One region of the Cobetia sp. 29-18-1 genome, then DNA from elsewhere that is predicted to be linked to it. Evidence: predicted binding sites of a transcription regulator. Region 1 holds the regulator's gene; the other holds the start of a gene.
What was found. Region 1 encodes sigma-54, which starts transcription at its own class of promoters, with help from an activator protein. Its sites were predicted from a motif close to TGGCACNNNNNTTGCTNT; they were not measured.
Positions count from the first base shown of each region.

Region 2: a site for sigma-54 is predicted at 5,912-5,929, ahead of QD208_RS02760 (HAD-IIB family hydrolase). Genes of this name have one in related genera too.

Region 1 covers NZ_JARWKS010000016.1:53,930-61,283, forward strand. The annotation lists gene QD208_RS12900 (PTS sugar transporter subunit IIA) at 1-235, opposite strand, end outside; gene raiA (ribosome-associated translation inhibitor RaiA) at 245-553, opposite strand; gene QD208_RS12910 (RNA polymerase factor sigma-54) at 1,214-2,662, opposite strand; gene lptB (LPS export ABC transporter ATP-binding protein) at 2,896-3,636, opposite strand; gene lptA (lipopolysaccharide transport periplasmic protein LptA) at 3,640-4,218, opposite strand; gene lptC (LPS export ABC transporter periplasmic protein LptC) at 4,327-5,010, opposite strand; gene QD208_RS12930 (HAD hydrolase family protein) at 5,010-5,579, opposite strand; gene QD208_RS12935 (KpsF/GutQ family sugar-phosphate isomerase) at 5,706-6,773, opposite strand; gene QD208_RS12940 (calcium/sodium antiporter) at 6,873-7,354, opposite strand, start outside.
Region 2 covers NZ_JARWKS010000002.1:221,237-228,590, forward strand. The annotation lists gene glyA (serine hydroxymethyltransferase) at 1-733, shown strand, start outside; gene QD208_RS02735 (DUF6506 family protein) at 1,011-1,292, shown strand; gene QD208_RS02740 (FCD domain-containing protein) at 1,515-2,414, shown strand; gene QD208_RS02745 (TRAP transporter substrate-binding protein) at 2,507-3,589, shown strand; gene QD208_RS02750 (TRAP transporter small permease) at 3,759-4,415, shown strand; gene QD208_RS02755 (TRAP transporter large permease subunit) at 4,415-5,716, shown strand; gene QD208_RS02760 (HAD-IIB family hydrolase) at 6,013-6,909, shown strand; gene QD208_RS02765 (hypothetical protein) at 6,951-7,354, shown strand, end outside.

The DNA of each region.
Region 1 (7,354 bases):
CAGCGATTGGCGTCTTGCAATGCGGGCTGCGTGCATGGGGCACGGCCACACCGTGGCCAATGCCGGTCGACCCCAGTCTCTCGCGCCCGATCAGGCGCGAGAAGACTTCCTGGCTATCCAGGCTGGGAATGTTCTGTGCGATGAAGGTGCTGAAGAATTCAAGCACCCGCTTCTTGCTCCCCCCGGGGACACCGTACAGCGTGCGCTCGGGGGGAAGGATCTGATCAAGTGTCATGGCTGAAGGTCAACGGGTCCCGGTGCCCTGAGAGCGAGCCTGGGACTTTTCCTTGTGTTTGACCAGCTGGCGATCCAGCTTGTCGGCGAGCGCGTCGATGGCAGCGTACATGTTGGGGTCTTCTGCCAGGGCGTGGAGGTCAGCGCCTGCCGCGTGCAAGGTGCAGGCAGCCTGCTGGCGCTCCTTCTCGATCGACAGTGTCACCTGAACATTGGTGATGTTGTCGTAATGCCGTTCGAGGCGAGCGAGCTTCTCGTTGACGTAATCGCGGAGAGGATCGGTAAGTTCCACATGATGCCCGGTGATATTCACTTGCATGGACACGCTCCTTTATCCAGCGGGTTGCCATTCAATTGTAACCCTTTTTGACTACGAGCAAACCCTGATCGGACGCTCTGCAACAGGCTTGACGGCCACCGTCTGGCGATGTTTTCGCACCCTTGCCAGTGGCGTCAGATGTCGTGAGCGTCTGTACCGACAATGCCCAAGCTTTGCGCAAAGATCAACGCTGCGCTGCATCGTGGCTCAGTGCTTGTCTTCAACTCAGTGAGGGGTAACGGAGTGGACTTCAAGGGCACGTCTGGTGGGTGGTGCGTGAAAGACGCGCAAGAAGGCGGGTTTTCGTCGCCAATCCCTGCATGTACGTCGCCTTTCAGGCGCTTCGATTGCGTGGAGCAAGCGGCGTTTTGGGAGGTTGTCCGGGTGTCATCCAGGTGCAATACGCGCAAAAGTGACTTTAAAAACATGCGATTGACGGTGAATGACGCTGGCGGAATGGCGGTTTTTTGCCGTCATCCTGCGCGCCGTCATGGGCCATGACGGGTAATTGACGAGCGGTTGACGGGATGACAGAGCGCGCGACAGGCGCACCGCTGTCCGCGAAGTCAGAGGCTGATGAGCGGAAAATCCAGGGCTTGAGGTTGGCGGCGGCTGCCATTGTGGAGGTGAAAGCAGGGCATGGCAGCCGCAGATGACGCGTCAGGCCAGACGCTTGCGCTCGCTGGAGGAGGGGATGCCCATCGCTTCGCGATACTTGGCCACGGTGCGGCGTGCGACCTCGATGCCATCGCTGGCGAGCAGATCGACTAGCCGCGAGTCGGAGAGAGGCTTGCGGGCCGGCTCTTCCGCGATCAGCTTGCGGATGCGGGCACGAATGGCGGTGCTTGAGTGGGCGTCGCCACTGCCGCTGCCACCGACCTGGCTCGAGAAGAAGAACTTGAGCTCGAAGACGCCGCGCGGGGTGTGGATGTACTTCTGGGTCGTGACCCGCGAGATGGTCGATTCGTGCATCTCGACCACTTCGGCGATGTTGGCCAGAATCAGCGGCTTCATGCCTTCCTCGCCTTGCTCGAGGAAGTCGATCTGACGCGCCATGATCTCGCGGCCGACCTTGAGCAGGGTGTCATTGCGCGATGACAGGCTCTTCATCAGCCAGCGCGCTTCCTGCAGGTTGTCCTTGAGGAAGGTGTTGTCGGCGGACTTGTCGGCACGCTTGATCAGCGCGGCGTATTCCGGCTGGATGCGCAGCTTGGGCAGCGCTTCCGGGTTGAGCTCGACCTGCCAGCCGTGGCGGGTATGGCGCACCAGCAGATCAGGGATCACGTAATCGCTGGCGGGCTCGCCCCAGGCGGATGCCGGACGCGGGTCGAGCGCGCGCACCAGGCGAATGACGTGATCCAGCTCGTCATCGTCAAGGCTCAGGCGCCGCTTGAGCAGCTTGCGGTCATCGTTGCCCAGTGCCTCGAGGAATTGACGTACCAGGCGGCGCGCCTGCGCCAGCAGCGGCAGATCATCCGGCAGCAGCGCCAGTTGCAGCAGCAGGCATTCGCGCAGATCACGAGCGAAGACGCCGGTCGGGTCGAACTGCTGCAGACGCAGCAATACCTGCTCGAGCTCGGAGGCCTTGAGGCCGGGCAGGCCCTGGCCACGCAGGCCATCGACCAGCTCATCGAGAGACAGGCTCAGATAGCCGGCGCCGTCGACGGCATCGATCAGGCTCTCCGCCATCTGGCGTTCACGGCCATCGAGGTCGGTCATCGCCAGCTGCCAGCGCAGGTGGTCCTGCAGGCTCTCGACGCTGGTATTGCGATCGAAGTCCGGCCCTTCTTCGCTCCCGCTGCCACTGCCGGAGCTGGTCAGGCTACCGGCGTGGTCCTGGTAGAGGTCCGACCAGTCACTGTCGAGGGGGTATTCCTCGGGAATCTCGCTCGAGGAGTCGGCAGTGGAGATCTCGCTCGAATCCTGTGTCTCGACGACATCCAGCGACTCGTAGTCCTCGTCGAGCTCCAACATGGGGTTGGACTCGAGGGCTTGCTGAATCTCCTGACGCAGGTCGAGCGTCGACAGCTGCAGCAGCTGGATCGCTTGCTGGAGCTGCGGCGTCATGGTCAGCGAGGTGCCGAGGCGGAGTTGCAGGGTGGGTTTCATGGAGTCAGTCAATTCACGGCAAAGGAACGTGCTTACTACGCTATACCGTGACTCGGGGCACTGACAAGTGGTTGCCGCGAATATTCAAGCAACTTGCATGCCATGTTTCCACCAAGGTGGTATGGACGTCATGCATGCGTCTGATGTCAGACATGAAAAAGCCGCTACGCGATAAAATCACGCAGCGGCTTTCGAAGCTTTCGCCTCGCGAGGACTCAGCGCATCCCCTGACCCTAGAGCGTGAACTCGTGGCCCAGGTAGACGTCGCGCACCTGCTGGTTGGCCAGGATGGAGTCCGCATCACCGTGGGCGATGATCTGGCCATCGCCGACGATATAGGCGGTGTCACAGATATCGAGCGTCTCGCGCACGTTGTGGTCGGTGATCAGCACGCCGATGCCACGATCGCGCAGTTGGCGCACGATGCTCTTGATCTCGCCCACCGAGATGGGATCGACGCCGGCGAAGGGCTCATCAAGCAGCACGAAGTCCGGCTCGGTGGCCAGTGCACGGGCGATCTCGACCCGACGACGCTCACCACCGGACAGGCTCATGCCGGCACTGGCGCGGATGTGCGTGATGCTGAATTCCTCGAGCAACTCTTCAAGGCGTGCCTTGCGGCCATTGCGATCCAGGTCCTTGCGGGTCTCCAGAATCGCCATGATGTTGTCGGCCACCGACAGCTTGCGGAAGATCGACGCCTCCTGCGGCAGATAGCCGATGCCGGCGCGTGCACGCTGATGCATGGCGGCAGCGGAGAGGTCCTTGTCATCGATGGAGACGTTGCCGGCATCGGCGCGCACCAGCCCGACGATCATGTAGAACGAGGTCGTCTTGCCGGCGCCGTTGGGGCCCAGCAGGCCGACGATGTCGCCCTGGCGGATCTCCAGCGAGATGTCCTTGACCACCTTGCGGCCCTTGTAGGCCTTGGCCAGATGGCGAGCGCTCAGCGTACGCGGAGTAGCAGCAGTCATGACTCAGTTTTCCTTGCTGGCATTGGCGCCGCGCGGCGTCAGAGTCATGTGCACGCGACCGCCTTCGGTCTGCTGTGCCGTCTTGCTGTTGTTGGCGTTCACCTGGCGCTTGTCGAGGAAGTACTCCACGTAGCCGCCTTCGAAGGTGTCATCGCCTTTCTCGAGACGCGCGTTGCCGACCAGCTCCACGCGGCGCTCCAGTGCATGGTAGCGGATGGTGTCGGCCCAGCCCTTGACCAGTTTCTCGTCGGGCGCGGGCTGCTGTTCCAGGTAGGCACGCTTGCCGGTGGCCTTGACCAGCGAGATCTCGCCGCTGCCGGCGCGGCTGATATCAACGCGGCTGGCATCGAGTTTCATGCTGCCCTGGCGCATTTCCACCTGGCCGGTGTAGGTGGCGGTACCGGCCTTGTCATCGAGCGACAGAGCGTCTGCGGCGATGTTGATCGGCTGGCTGGCATCGCTGTCCAGCGCCATGGCGGCCGGGGCGAAGGTGGACATGCCCAGTGCCAGGCAGAGCGCCATGACACCGCTGTTGAGGGTCTGGCGACAGGCCGTCAAGGGCTTGCGAGTCGTGGAAGTCATGGTGGCTCCTTGGCATGACGGGGTCGCCGCCCGAGCAATGATGCCATCGAGCGGCAGAGAAGAAGGTGTTGCGGCGCGGGTCATGGCTTGACGGCCAGCCCGGCGGGTTCATTCACCGCTGGCAGGCGCTGCCTCGAAGGTGCTGTTGACGCGCCCATCATCGGGGGTGGTGCTGTCGGTGCCCGAATCGATGCGCTCGGCTTCCTTGCTGGCCTCGCTCTGGCCCGTGCCGGGTTGCAGGACGCTGCGAACGCGGCCCTGCAGCACGGCGGAGTCCTGGGAGAGGTCGGCGCTGAAGCTGTCACTTTCGACATGCTGGCCATTCTGGGTGATCACGACCGGCACGTCACTCCAGGCGCGATTCTGATCACGGCTGTAGTGCAGGACATCGGTATCGAGGGTCCAGCGGTCATCGGGCTGGCGCAGTCTGGCATTGCCCTCGAGGGTGAAGGTGTCGCCGCCGGCGCTCAACACGCCATTGTCACCCGTGGCATACCAGCGGCGGTCTTCACTGTCGTTGGTGCGAATCTTCGGGGTCTGCGCCCGGGTCACGTCATCGCCTGGCGTGTGCTCGATATGCGGCGAGGTCATGGACTGGATCGCCACGCCGCGCGCATCGAAGCGTGTCATGTCTGCCCCGTCGAGATAGTAATCCGGCTCACTGCTGTCGACCTCGACATTGACGGTCGATTCCAGGCTGTTGCGCTGCTCGATCAGCGCCAGCACGCCACCGACGAGCAGCAACAGCAGCATCAGCCAGAGACGCGGAGAAGGGCGGGGCAGACGTAACATCAGGGACGCGACTCCTGCAGGTAGGTATCCAGCACCGAGGCCCAGTGGCCCTGGGCCTTGAGCAGCAGATCACAGAGCTCGCGCACGGCGCCATCGCCGCCCTGGCGTGAGGTGACCCAGTTGGCCTCGCTCATCACGTAGGCCATGGCGTTGGGCACGCTGACGCCGAGACCGACACGACGAATGGCCTCGCGGTCCGGCAGGTCATCGCCACAATAGGCGACTTCTTCCAGCTCGATCCCGTGCTCGCGGCACAGGTCGGTCAACGCGACCAGCTTGTCTTCACGGCCCTGGATGACATCCTGAATGCCCAGTTCCTTGGCGCGACGCTCGACCATCGGCGAGCTGCGGCCGGTGATCAGCGCGACGCGAACGCCACTGCGCAGCACCAGCTTGAGGCCATGGCCATCCTGGACATGGAAGGACTTGGTCTCGACACCGTTGGCATCGTAGTGCAGGCGGTTGTCGGTGAGCACGCCATCGACATCCAGCGCCAGCAGACGCACGCGGCGTGCGCGGTCGATGATGTCCTGCGGATATTCTTCGCTCAGGGAATTCGTGTCGCTCATGGTCTTTCTCCTCGCACTCCGTGCATGCTTGACGCTGTCCTGTGAACGGCGCTGATGGGCGTTGAGCGGTGGCGTCTTGCCGGGACGATCTGCCGTCGAACAGAGACAGCGAACGCCCGCGGGAGTTCAGATCACGCCGCTGGCCAGCAGGCCGTGCATATGGATGGCTCCGATGGGGTGCTCATCCTCGTCACAGACTACCAGAACGCTGATGCGGTTTTCTTCCATGATGCGCACCGCTTCGGCGGCCAGCATGCTGGCGCGCACGGTCTTGCCGCCGCGGGTCATGACATCATCGACCTTCAGCGCGCGCAGATCGCCGTGCTGGTCGAGGGTGCGGCGCAGGTCACCATCGGTATAGACGCCGACCAGGTGGTCGTCATCATCGATCACGCAGGTGAAGCCCATGCCCTGGCGCGTGATCTCGAGCAGCGCATCGCGCAGCGGGCTGCCGAGCGCCACGCGCGGCAGGGCGTCGCCATGGTGCATCACGTCCTGAACCCGCAGCAGCAGGCGTCGGCCCAGGCTGCCACCCGGGTGGGAAAGCGCGAACTCCTCGGCAGTGAAGCCGCGGGCCTCCAGCAGTGCCACCGCCAGGGCATCACCCATCACCAGCGCAGCGGTGGTCGAGGCGGTGGGTGCCAGATTCAGCGGGCAGGCTTCCTGGGCGACGCTGGTGTCCAGATGCGCCTCGGCGTCACGCGCCAGGGTCGAGCCGGGTTTGCCGGTCATCGAGACCAGCGGGGTGCCCATGCGCTTCAAGAGCGGCAGCAGCGCCGTGACTTCGGCGGTCTCTCCGGAATTGGACAGCGCCAGTACCACATCGGCCGGCGTGATCATGCCCAGGTCGCCATGGCTGGCTTCACCGGGGTGGACGAAGAAGGCCGGCGTGCCGGTGCTGGCCAGGGTGGCGGCGATCTTGCTGGCGACATGGCCGGATTTGCCCATGCCGGTCACGATGACGCGGCCCTTGGTCGCCAGCATCAGCTGACAGGCGCGGTCGAAGTCGTCATCGAGATGGCTTTCGAGCGCGGCGATGGCCGCTTCTTCAATGGCGAAGGTGCGGCGGGCGCTGGCGCGAAAATCCGCCTGGCTGGCCGGAGTCTCATCGGCGGCGGACTGGCTGGCGGCAGACTGAGTTGAAGCAGAAGTGCCAGGCGTGGTGGCGTGCGGGGTGCTGGAAGGCTCGGTCATGATCGAATTGTTGCCTGTGGTTGGCCAGGGCTCAAACCGCGCGAAAAGGACGTGTCATCCCGCGCGGCGGCGTGGCAAACGATGATGAAGACGCTGCCGTCAGCGAGTCAGGCTGATGGCAAGCCAGGCCGTGTAGGCCAGATAGCAGGCGAGCAGGATAACACCTGGACCGCGGCCGATGCGCCCACGGCGCTGCCAGATGAGCAGCGCGGCCAGCAGCAGCGTCAGCCCCAGCATCACCGGATAGTCACGGCTGATGGCGCTGCCATCCACCGGACCCGGCGCCAGCAGGCCCGGCACGGGCAGCACGGCGAGGATGTTGAACAGGTTGGAACCGATGACGTTGCCGATGGCGATGTCGTGATGGCGCTTGAGGGCGCTGGCCACGCTGGCGGCCAGTTCCGGCAGGCTGGTGCCGATGGCGATCACGGTCAGGCCGATGATCAATTCCGGCACGCCGAGTGCCTGGGCGATGTCGGTCGCCCCCCACACCAGCGCACGCGAGCTGGCGATCAGCACCGCCAGCCCGACCAGCAGCCAGAAGATGGCGCGTCCGGTGCTCATCTCGGGCACGTCATCCT
Region 2 (7,354 bases), on a different contig from region 1:
CTCCCAGATCATCGACTGGGCCGAGTTCCGCAAGATCGCCGACGAAGTGGGTGCCTACCTGCTGGTCGATATGGCCCACGTGGCCGGTCTGGTCGCCGCTGGCGTCTACCCGAGCCCGCTGCCCCACGCCCACGTCGTCACCACCACCACGCACAAGACCCTGCGCGGTCCGCGTGGCGGCCTGATCCTGTCCGCCGAAGGCAATGCCGACATCGAGAAGAAGCTGAACTCCGCTGTCTTCCCGGGCGGCCAGGGTGGTCCGCTGATGCACGTCATCGCGGCCAAGGCGGTCTGCTTCAAGGAAGCGATGGACCCGGCCTTCACCACTTACCAGAAGCAAGTGGTCAAGAACGCCAAGGCGATGGCGTCCGTGTTCCTGGAGCGCGGCTTCGAAGTCGTCTCCGGCGGCACCGAAGACCACCTGTTCCTGCTGTCTCTGGTCAAGCAGGGCCTGACCGGCAAGGACGCTGACGCTGCGCTGGGCCGTGCCCACATCACCGTCAACAAGAACGCCGTACCGGGTGACCCGCAGTCGCCGTTCGTCACCTCCGGTCTGCGTATCGGTACCCCGGCCGTCACCACGCGTGGCTTCCAGGAGCAGGAGTGTTTGGAACTGGCCGGCTGGATCTGCGATATCCTCGATGCGATGGTCGCCGGCGATTCCGCCGCTGCCGAAGCCGAGGTGCAGGCCAAGGTCTCCGCCGTCTGTGCACGTCTGCCGGTCTACGCCTGAGGCGTGACGAGGTGCCAGCCCGGCTGGCCCTCACCGTAGCAGTGCTGACAGAGGCGTAACGCTGTCATGCACCAGATAAGAAACGCCTGTCGCGCAAGCGGCAGGCGTTTTTTTGTGCCCGCACCACGGCCAGACGAGTCCGAGCGGTGTGGTGCGCAGCGGGGTGGGAGAGTGGTCAACCAGCGCTCAGAAAGATCAGCCTGTGCCCGGGAGCGGACGCGCTACGCTATTCTCGATGCCGGACACACTCTGCTCATCTTCGTGCAAGGAGGCTTTCATGGCCGTCATGCAGCACCATGCCTTTCTGATCCTGGTCGAGAACAGCGGCAATACCTCACTGAGCAGTCAGGGCAGCGGCGAGGTCCGCATTTCCGTCGCCACGCTGGGGACGCTGAGGGCGGCCGAGCGGCTGGTCAGTGAGCTGGTCGCCCAGGGCGTCAGCCAGATCGAGCTGTCGGCCAGCTTCGGCGCGGCAGGCGAGGCAGCGCTGAGAACGGTGGTGGCAGACAGCGGTGCCGAGCGTACGGTGTCGATCGGCCGCGTGCGATTCACGGCCTGACGCCAGCACACGGGGGAATTGCCAGTACCTGAATAGCCCTTTCGCAACAGGGATTTGCGTAAAGGTGTGACCAAAGTCGGGTCCCACCCTTGGTCTAGGGTGTCTTGTTGGCATGTCTGACATGGGCTATTCCTTGACGGACAAGAGCGCGCCGCGATGCATCCCATGAAGGATGTGCGCGAGCTACAAATGACGCGCCACGCCATCAAGGAACGTTCGATCATGACCACGCCTCCCACGAGTGCCGCTGGCGGCAGCCCGCGCACCAATGCCTCTTCTTCAACGCCCGTATCCACAGCGTCTGCCTCAGCTGGAGACACCTCGACCGCGCGTGTCGATGTCGCCGAATGGCTGGCGCAGGCCATCTTCGAGAATCGCTACCCGCCGGGCAGCCTGATTCCTCGTGAGCTGGACCTGTGTGATCAGCACGCCCAGAGCCGCGCCACCGTGCGCACCGCGATCCAGAGCCTGGTCAATGCCGGGATTCTCACCCGCACCACCGGCCAGGGCACCCGCGTCAATCCGCTCAGCGAGTGGCATCTGCTCGATCCGCGCGTGACCGGCTGGATGACGCGCTACGCGATGCCGCATCCGCAGCTGGCGCGGGACATCTACGCCTTCCGTATCTCCATCGAACCCTTCGTCGCCGCTCTGGCAGCCACCGAGGCCACCGCCCAGGACCTGTCCGCCATCGAGCAGGCCTACGACGGCATGGCCGCAGCGGTGCATGGCGGCAGCGCCATGGAGGAGTTCGACCGCGCCGATATCGCCTTCCACGACGCCATCTTCGCCGCGACCCACAACGTCATCTGGGCGCAGCTTGGCCATGTGCTCAAGCCGTCGATCAGCCTGCTGGTGGCGACTTCCAATCACAATGCCTCGGAGCTGGGCGACAGCCTCGGCCGCCATCGCGCGGTGATGGAGGCGATTCGTCTGCGCCAGCCCGATGCCGCCCACGCCGCGACCCTGCATGTGCTGGACCGCACCGGTCAGGACCTCGGGCTTGCCATGCCTGCGGCCTCTGAAGGCAGCCATCCCGCCGGGCGCGCCCAGGAACCGCTGGAGCTGCTGCGCCGCTTCGGCCAGCTGCCCAGCCTGTCTGCACCGCTATCAAGCGAGTGAACGGCACCTCGCGGCGTTTCGCCACGCCGGGAAGTGCCTGCACGTCTTCCACTGACCCTAGAACGTCATAACAACAAGCCAGGAGTTTCACCATGCCGCGTTCCACTATCTCGCCGCTCACCACTACCTCGCCGCGCACCACTGCCGCTCCCGCCCGTGTCACGCTCAAGGCGCTGGCTCTGTCCACCGCCGTGGCCGCCACGCTGATCGCCACACCGAGCTGGGCCGCCGAGTATGAATGGACCTTCCAGACCTCCGAGACGGCCGGGGAGCCGCAGTTCGAGGTCAAGAAGGCCTGGGCCGACAGCATCAAGACCATGTCGGATGGCCGCATCGCCATCGAGATCCTGCCGGTCAATGCCGTGGTGCAGGCCAACCAGACGCTGGACGCCGTCAGCGCCGGCATCCTGCAGGGCCACCTGACCGATCCGTCCTACTTCTCGGGCCAGAATCCGGCCTTCGGCATGCTGGGCAATCTGGTGGGCGCCTGGGGTGACCCGCTGGAATATCTCGAGTACATGCAGCACGGCGGCGGTGAGGAGCTCTACAACGAGCTGGTCGAGCCCTACGGCGTGCACCTGATCGGCGCGGGCGCCACCGGGCTTGAGTCCTTCGTCTCCAAGAAGCCGGTACGCACCGTCGATGACCTCAAGGGCCTCAAGGTGCGTGCCCCGGAAGGCATGGTCTACAACATTTTCCAGAAAGCTGGCGCGGCGCCCGTCAACCTGCCGGGCTCCGAGGTCTACACCGGTCTGGAGAAGGGCGTGATCGACGCGGCGGATTACACCGTCTTCGCCACCAATGATGACCAGGGCCTGCACAGCTTCGCCAAGTACCCGTCCTACCCGGGCTTCCACTCCCTGCCGATGGTGGCGGTGTCGATGAACAAGGGCATCTGGGACGGCCTGCCGGCGGATCTCAAGGCGATCATGGAGAGCGCCACCGATGCGATGGCCTACGACATGGTCTTCACCCTCAAGGCGCGTGACATCAAGGCGGTGAGCGCGGCGCGTGCCAATCCGGATATTGAGGTGATCGACATGGCGCCGGAGGAGCGCGCCAAGTTCCGTCGCATCGCGCAGCAGGAGTGGAAGGTGTGGGCCGAGAAGAATGAGCTGACCGGCAAGGTCTACGAGTCCGTGGTCAGCTTCCTGACCGACCGCAACCTGATGTGAGCCCGCTGGCGCGCGGGATGGGCGCCAGCCGCCGTGTGGCAAGAGGCATCAGCTAACCACGCTTTTGGCCACACGATCGCAGAACGATAAAGACGCGGGAGATCAAGGTCGGCGTGCTCACTGGGCGCGCCGATTCTCCTTGAGGCAGCGAGTCAGCAAGGAATTCGATATGGCAGAACATGATGTGGCGTCGCCGGGGCTACCCGAGGCGTCGGATGACCACGACCCGAATCTGGGCACGCGGACGCCGCTGGACCGCCTGGTGGGCAAGGGCACGCGCGCCGCGGCGTGGCTGGTATTGCTGGCGATGGCGATCAGCGTGTTCGAGGTGGTGATGCGCTACGGCCTCGATTCGCCGACCTCCTGGGTGCACGAGACGGTGATCTTCCTGGTCGCGACCAGCTTCGCGCTGGGCGGCCCGGCGGCCCTGGCCAACAATCGCCATATTCGCGTGCGTGTGCTCTACGACCTGGTCGGCACGCGCTTTCGCTACGTGCTGGACTGTTTCAATGACGTGATGACGTTCGTCTTCTGTCTGGCGATGAGCTATGCGGGCTGGGTGATGTTCTGGCGTGCCTCGCACAGTCCGCTGGGCGAGTGGCAGCTGGAGCGATCCGGCACCTCATGGAATCCGCCGTTTCCGGCGCTGACCAAGGGCGTGATCCTGTTCGCGCTGGCGGTGATGACCCTGCAGGCGCTGTGGCATCTCTACCAGACCTTCTTCTCGCCCCGCCCGCCCGAGGGCGGCAGTGAGGGAAGTGGCGCATCCGACGCCACTTCCGATGCCGCTCCCGACGCCACAGCTGACCACAAGGAGCCGCGCTGATGGATATTGCAACGGCTACGATGCTGCTGGTCGGCGGCATCTTCGCGCTGCTGGTCACCGGCCTGCCGCTGGCCTTCGTCACCGGCCTGGTCGCGCTGGCCTACACCTTCGGCTGGTTCGGCCCGATGGCGCTGCCGCTGGTCACCAGTCGTGTCTATGGCTTCGTCACCGAGTATTCGCTGGTGGCGGTGCCGATGTTCGTGTTGATGGCCTCGCTGCTGGATCGCTCGGGGATCGCCAAGGACCTGTTCAATGCCATGCGCGTGATGGCAGGGCGACTGCCCGGCGGCGTGGCGATCCAGACCATCGTGGTGGCGTTCTTCCTCGCCGCGATGTCCGGCATCATCGGCGGCGAGATCGTGCTGCTGGGGATTCTGGCACTGCCGCAGATGCTCAGGCTCGGCTATGACAAGCACATCGCCATCGGCGTGGTGTGTGCCGGCGGCTCGCTGGGCACCATGATGCCGCCCTCCATCGTGCTGATCATCTATGGCCTGATCGCCAACCAGTCGATCGCGGACCTGTTCACCGCGGCGATCACCCCGGCCATCGTGCTGATGGCAAGCTACATCATCTACGTGCTGATCCGCTGCCTGCGCAACCCTTCACTGGGGCCGGTGATGCCCGAGGAGGAGCGCCGCGCCAGCTTCCAGAGCAAGCGTGAGCTGCTCAAGGCCATCGGTGTGCCGGCGGTCATCGCGGGGCTGGTGCTGGGCTCCATCTACGGTGGCGTGGCCTCGGTGACCGAAGCCGCGGCGATGGGCAGCTTCGGCGTGCTGGTGGCGGTGATGCTGCGCGGCGAGTTCTCCATCACCCTGATGCAGCGTGCGCTGTCCCAGACCATGAACACCTGCGGCATGATCATCTGGATCGGTATCGGCGCGGCGGCACTGGTCGGGGTCTACAACCTGATGGGCGGCAACCGCTTCGTGTCGAGCATGATTCTCGGCCTGGATATCCCGCCGCTGGCGATCATCATGGTGATGATGGCGATCCTGCTGCTGCTGGGGCTGTTCCTCGACTGGATCGGCATCGCGATGCTGACCCTGCCGATCTTCGTGCCGATCATCGTGCAGCTCGGCTACGACCCGGTATGGTTCGGTGTGCTGTTCGCGGTCAACATGCAGGTGTCCTTCCTGTCGCCACCCTTCGGGCCTGCCGCCTTCTATCTGAAAGGCGTGGCACCGGAAGGCATCAGTCTCAAGGATATCTTCGTCTCGCTGCTGCCGTTCATCGCCATCCAGCTGTGCGTGCTGGCGATGTTGCTGCTGTGGCCGCAACTGTCGCTGTGGCTGGTCTAGTCTCAACAGACTTAGCCGTAGACTCGACGCCCTCGCAGATGCGAGGGCGTCGTCGTTGGTGACGAAAGATTTGCGCCGTCGTGTGGCGAGGGGGCATGCATGGCAGGCTTTGTGCTCTTTTATGGTGCAAATGAGCGGACGCACAAACACAGCCACGGTGAGAAGGGGCAGGCTGTCATGGCAGCTGCACCATCTTGGCACATTCCCTGCAATGCTCTTGCAATGCCTGTCCGGTGCCACGAGATCCTGTCGAGGTGACCCCCGACACGCTGCAGCACTTCACGAGGAGAGTTCACATGTCAGAGACTCAAGCACCGCTGTTGTTGCTGACCGATCTGGATGGCTCGCTGCTGGATCACCACGATTACTCGCCTGGGGCGGCGCGCAGCTGGCTGACCCGCCTGCGCGCGCGCGGTGCCTGGATCGTCCCCAACACCTCCAAGACGGCGGCCGAACTGGCGCCGCTGATGGACTCGCTGGGCTTGGCGGGCCAGCCGTGGATCGCCGAAAACGGCGGCGTGGTGGCGTTGCCGGCCGATTGGCTGAGTGCCTACCCGCTGGAAGAGGCCAGCGCCCCGGACGCACACGGCCTGTGTCGTATCGCGGTGGCGATGCCCCGCGACAGGATTCTCGCGGTGCTGGAGGAGCTGAGCGGGGAGTTCGCCTTCGAGGGCTTTGCCTCGATGTCGGTGGCGAGAATCAGCGAGCTGACGGGGCTGGGGGAGGGCGACGCGGCCCTGGCGGGACAGCGTGATGCCAGTGAACCGCTGGTGTGGCGTGACGCGCCGGAGCGTCTCGAGGACTTTCGCACGCGTCTGGCCAGCCATGGCCTCAAGCTGACACGTGGTGGGCGCTTCCATCACGTGACCGGGGACAGCGACAAGGGCGTGGCAGCGCGCTATCTGATCGCCCGCTACCGGCTCTACGAGCGGGTGCGCCCCTGGACGCTGGGCTTCGGCGATGGCGCCAATGACCTGCCACTGCTGGCCGCGGTCGACAACGCTGTGCTGATCCCCGGCGTCGGTGATACCTCTCAGCGTGATCGGGAGCTTGCCGATTATCCGCTACTGGCGGATGAGCGCCGCTGTTTTCGCGCCAATCTCCCCGGACCGCAGGGATGGGTCGAGGGATTGCGTCACTGGCTGGCCAATGGCCAGCCGGAAGAATGGACATCCAGAGGTCTGGGCGCCTGACGCCTGCCTGATGCGTGTCTTCGGCATGACAAGGAGCTGACATGAGCGATTTTTACCAGAATGGCATCATCACCAACTTCCATAACCTGACCGATCGTCCGGTGGAAGATCTCGAAGCGGACCTGATGCGCTTCTCCCGCAAGCGACCGATGAGCCTGATTCTGCCGTCGCTGTATTCCGAGCTGGAAGGCCCGGCGCTCAAGCATATCGTCGAGGAGCTGGCGCAGGTGCCCTACCTCAGCGAGATCGTGATCGGGCTGGACCGCGCCGACCGTGACCAGTTCGAGCATGCCAAGGAGTTCTTCTCACATCTGCCGCAGCATCACCGCATCCTGTGGAACGACGGCCCGCGTCTGCGGGCGCTGGATGAGGAGCTGACCGAGCATGGCCTGGCGCCGATGGAAGCCGGCAAGGGGCGCAATGTCTGGTACTGCTCAGGCTACGT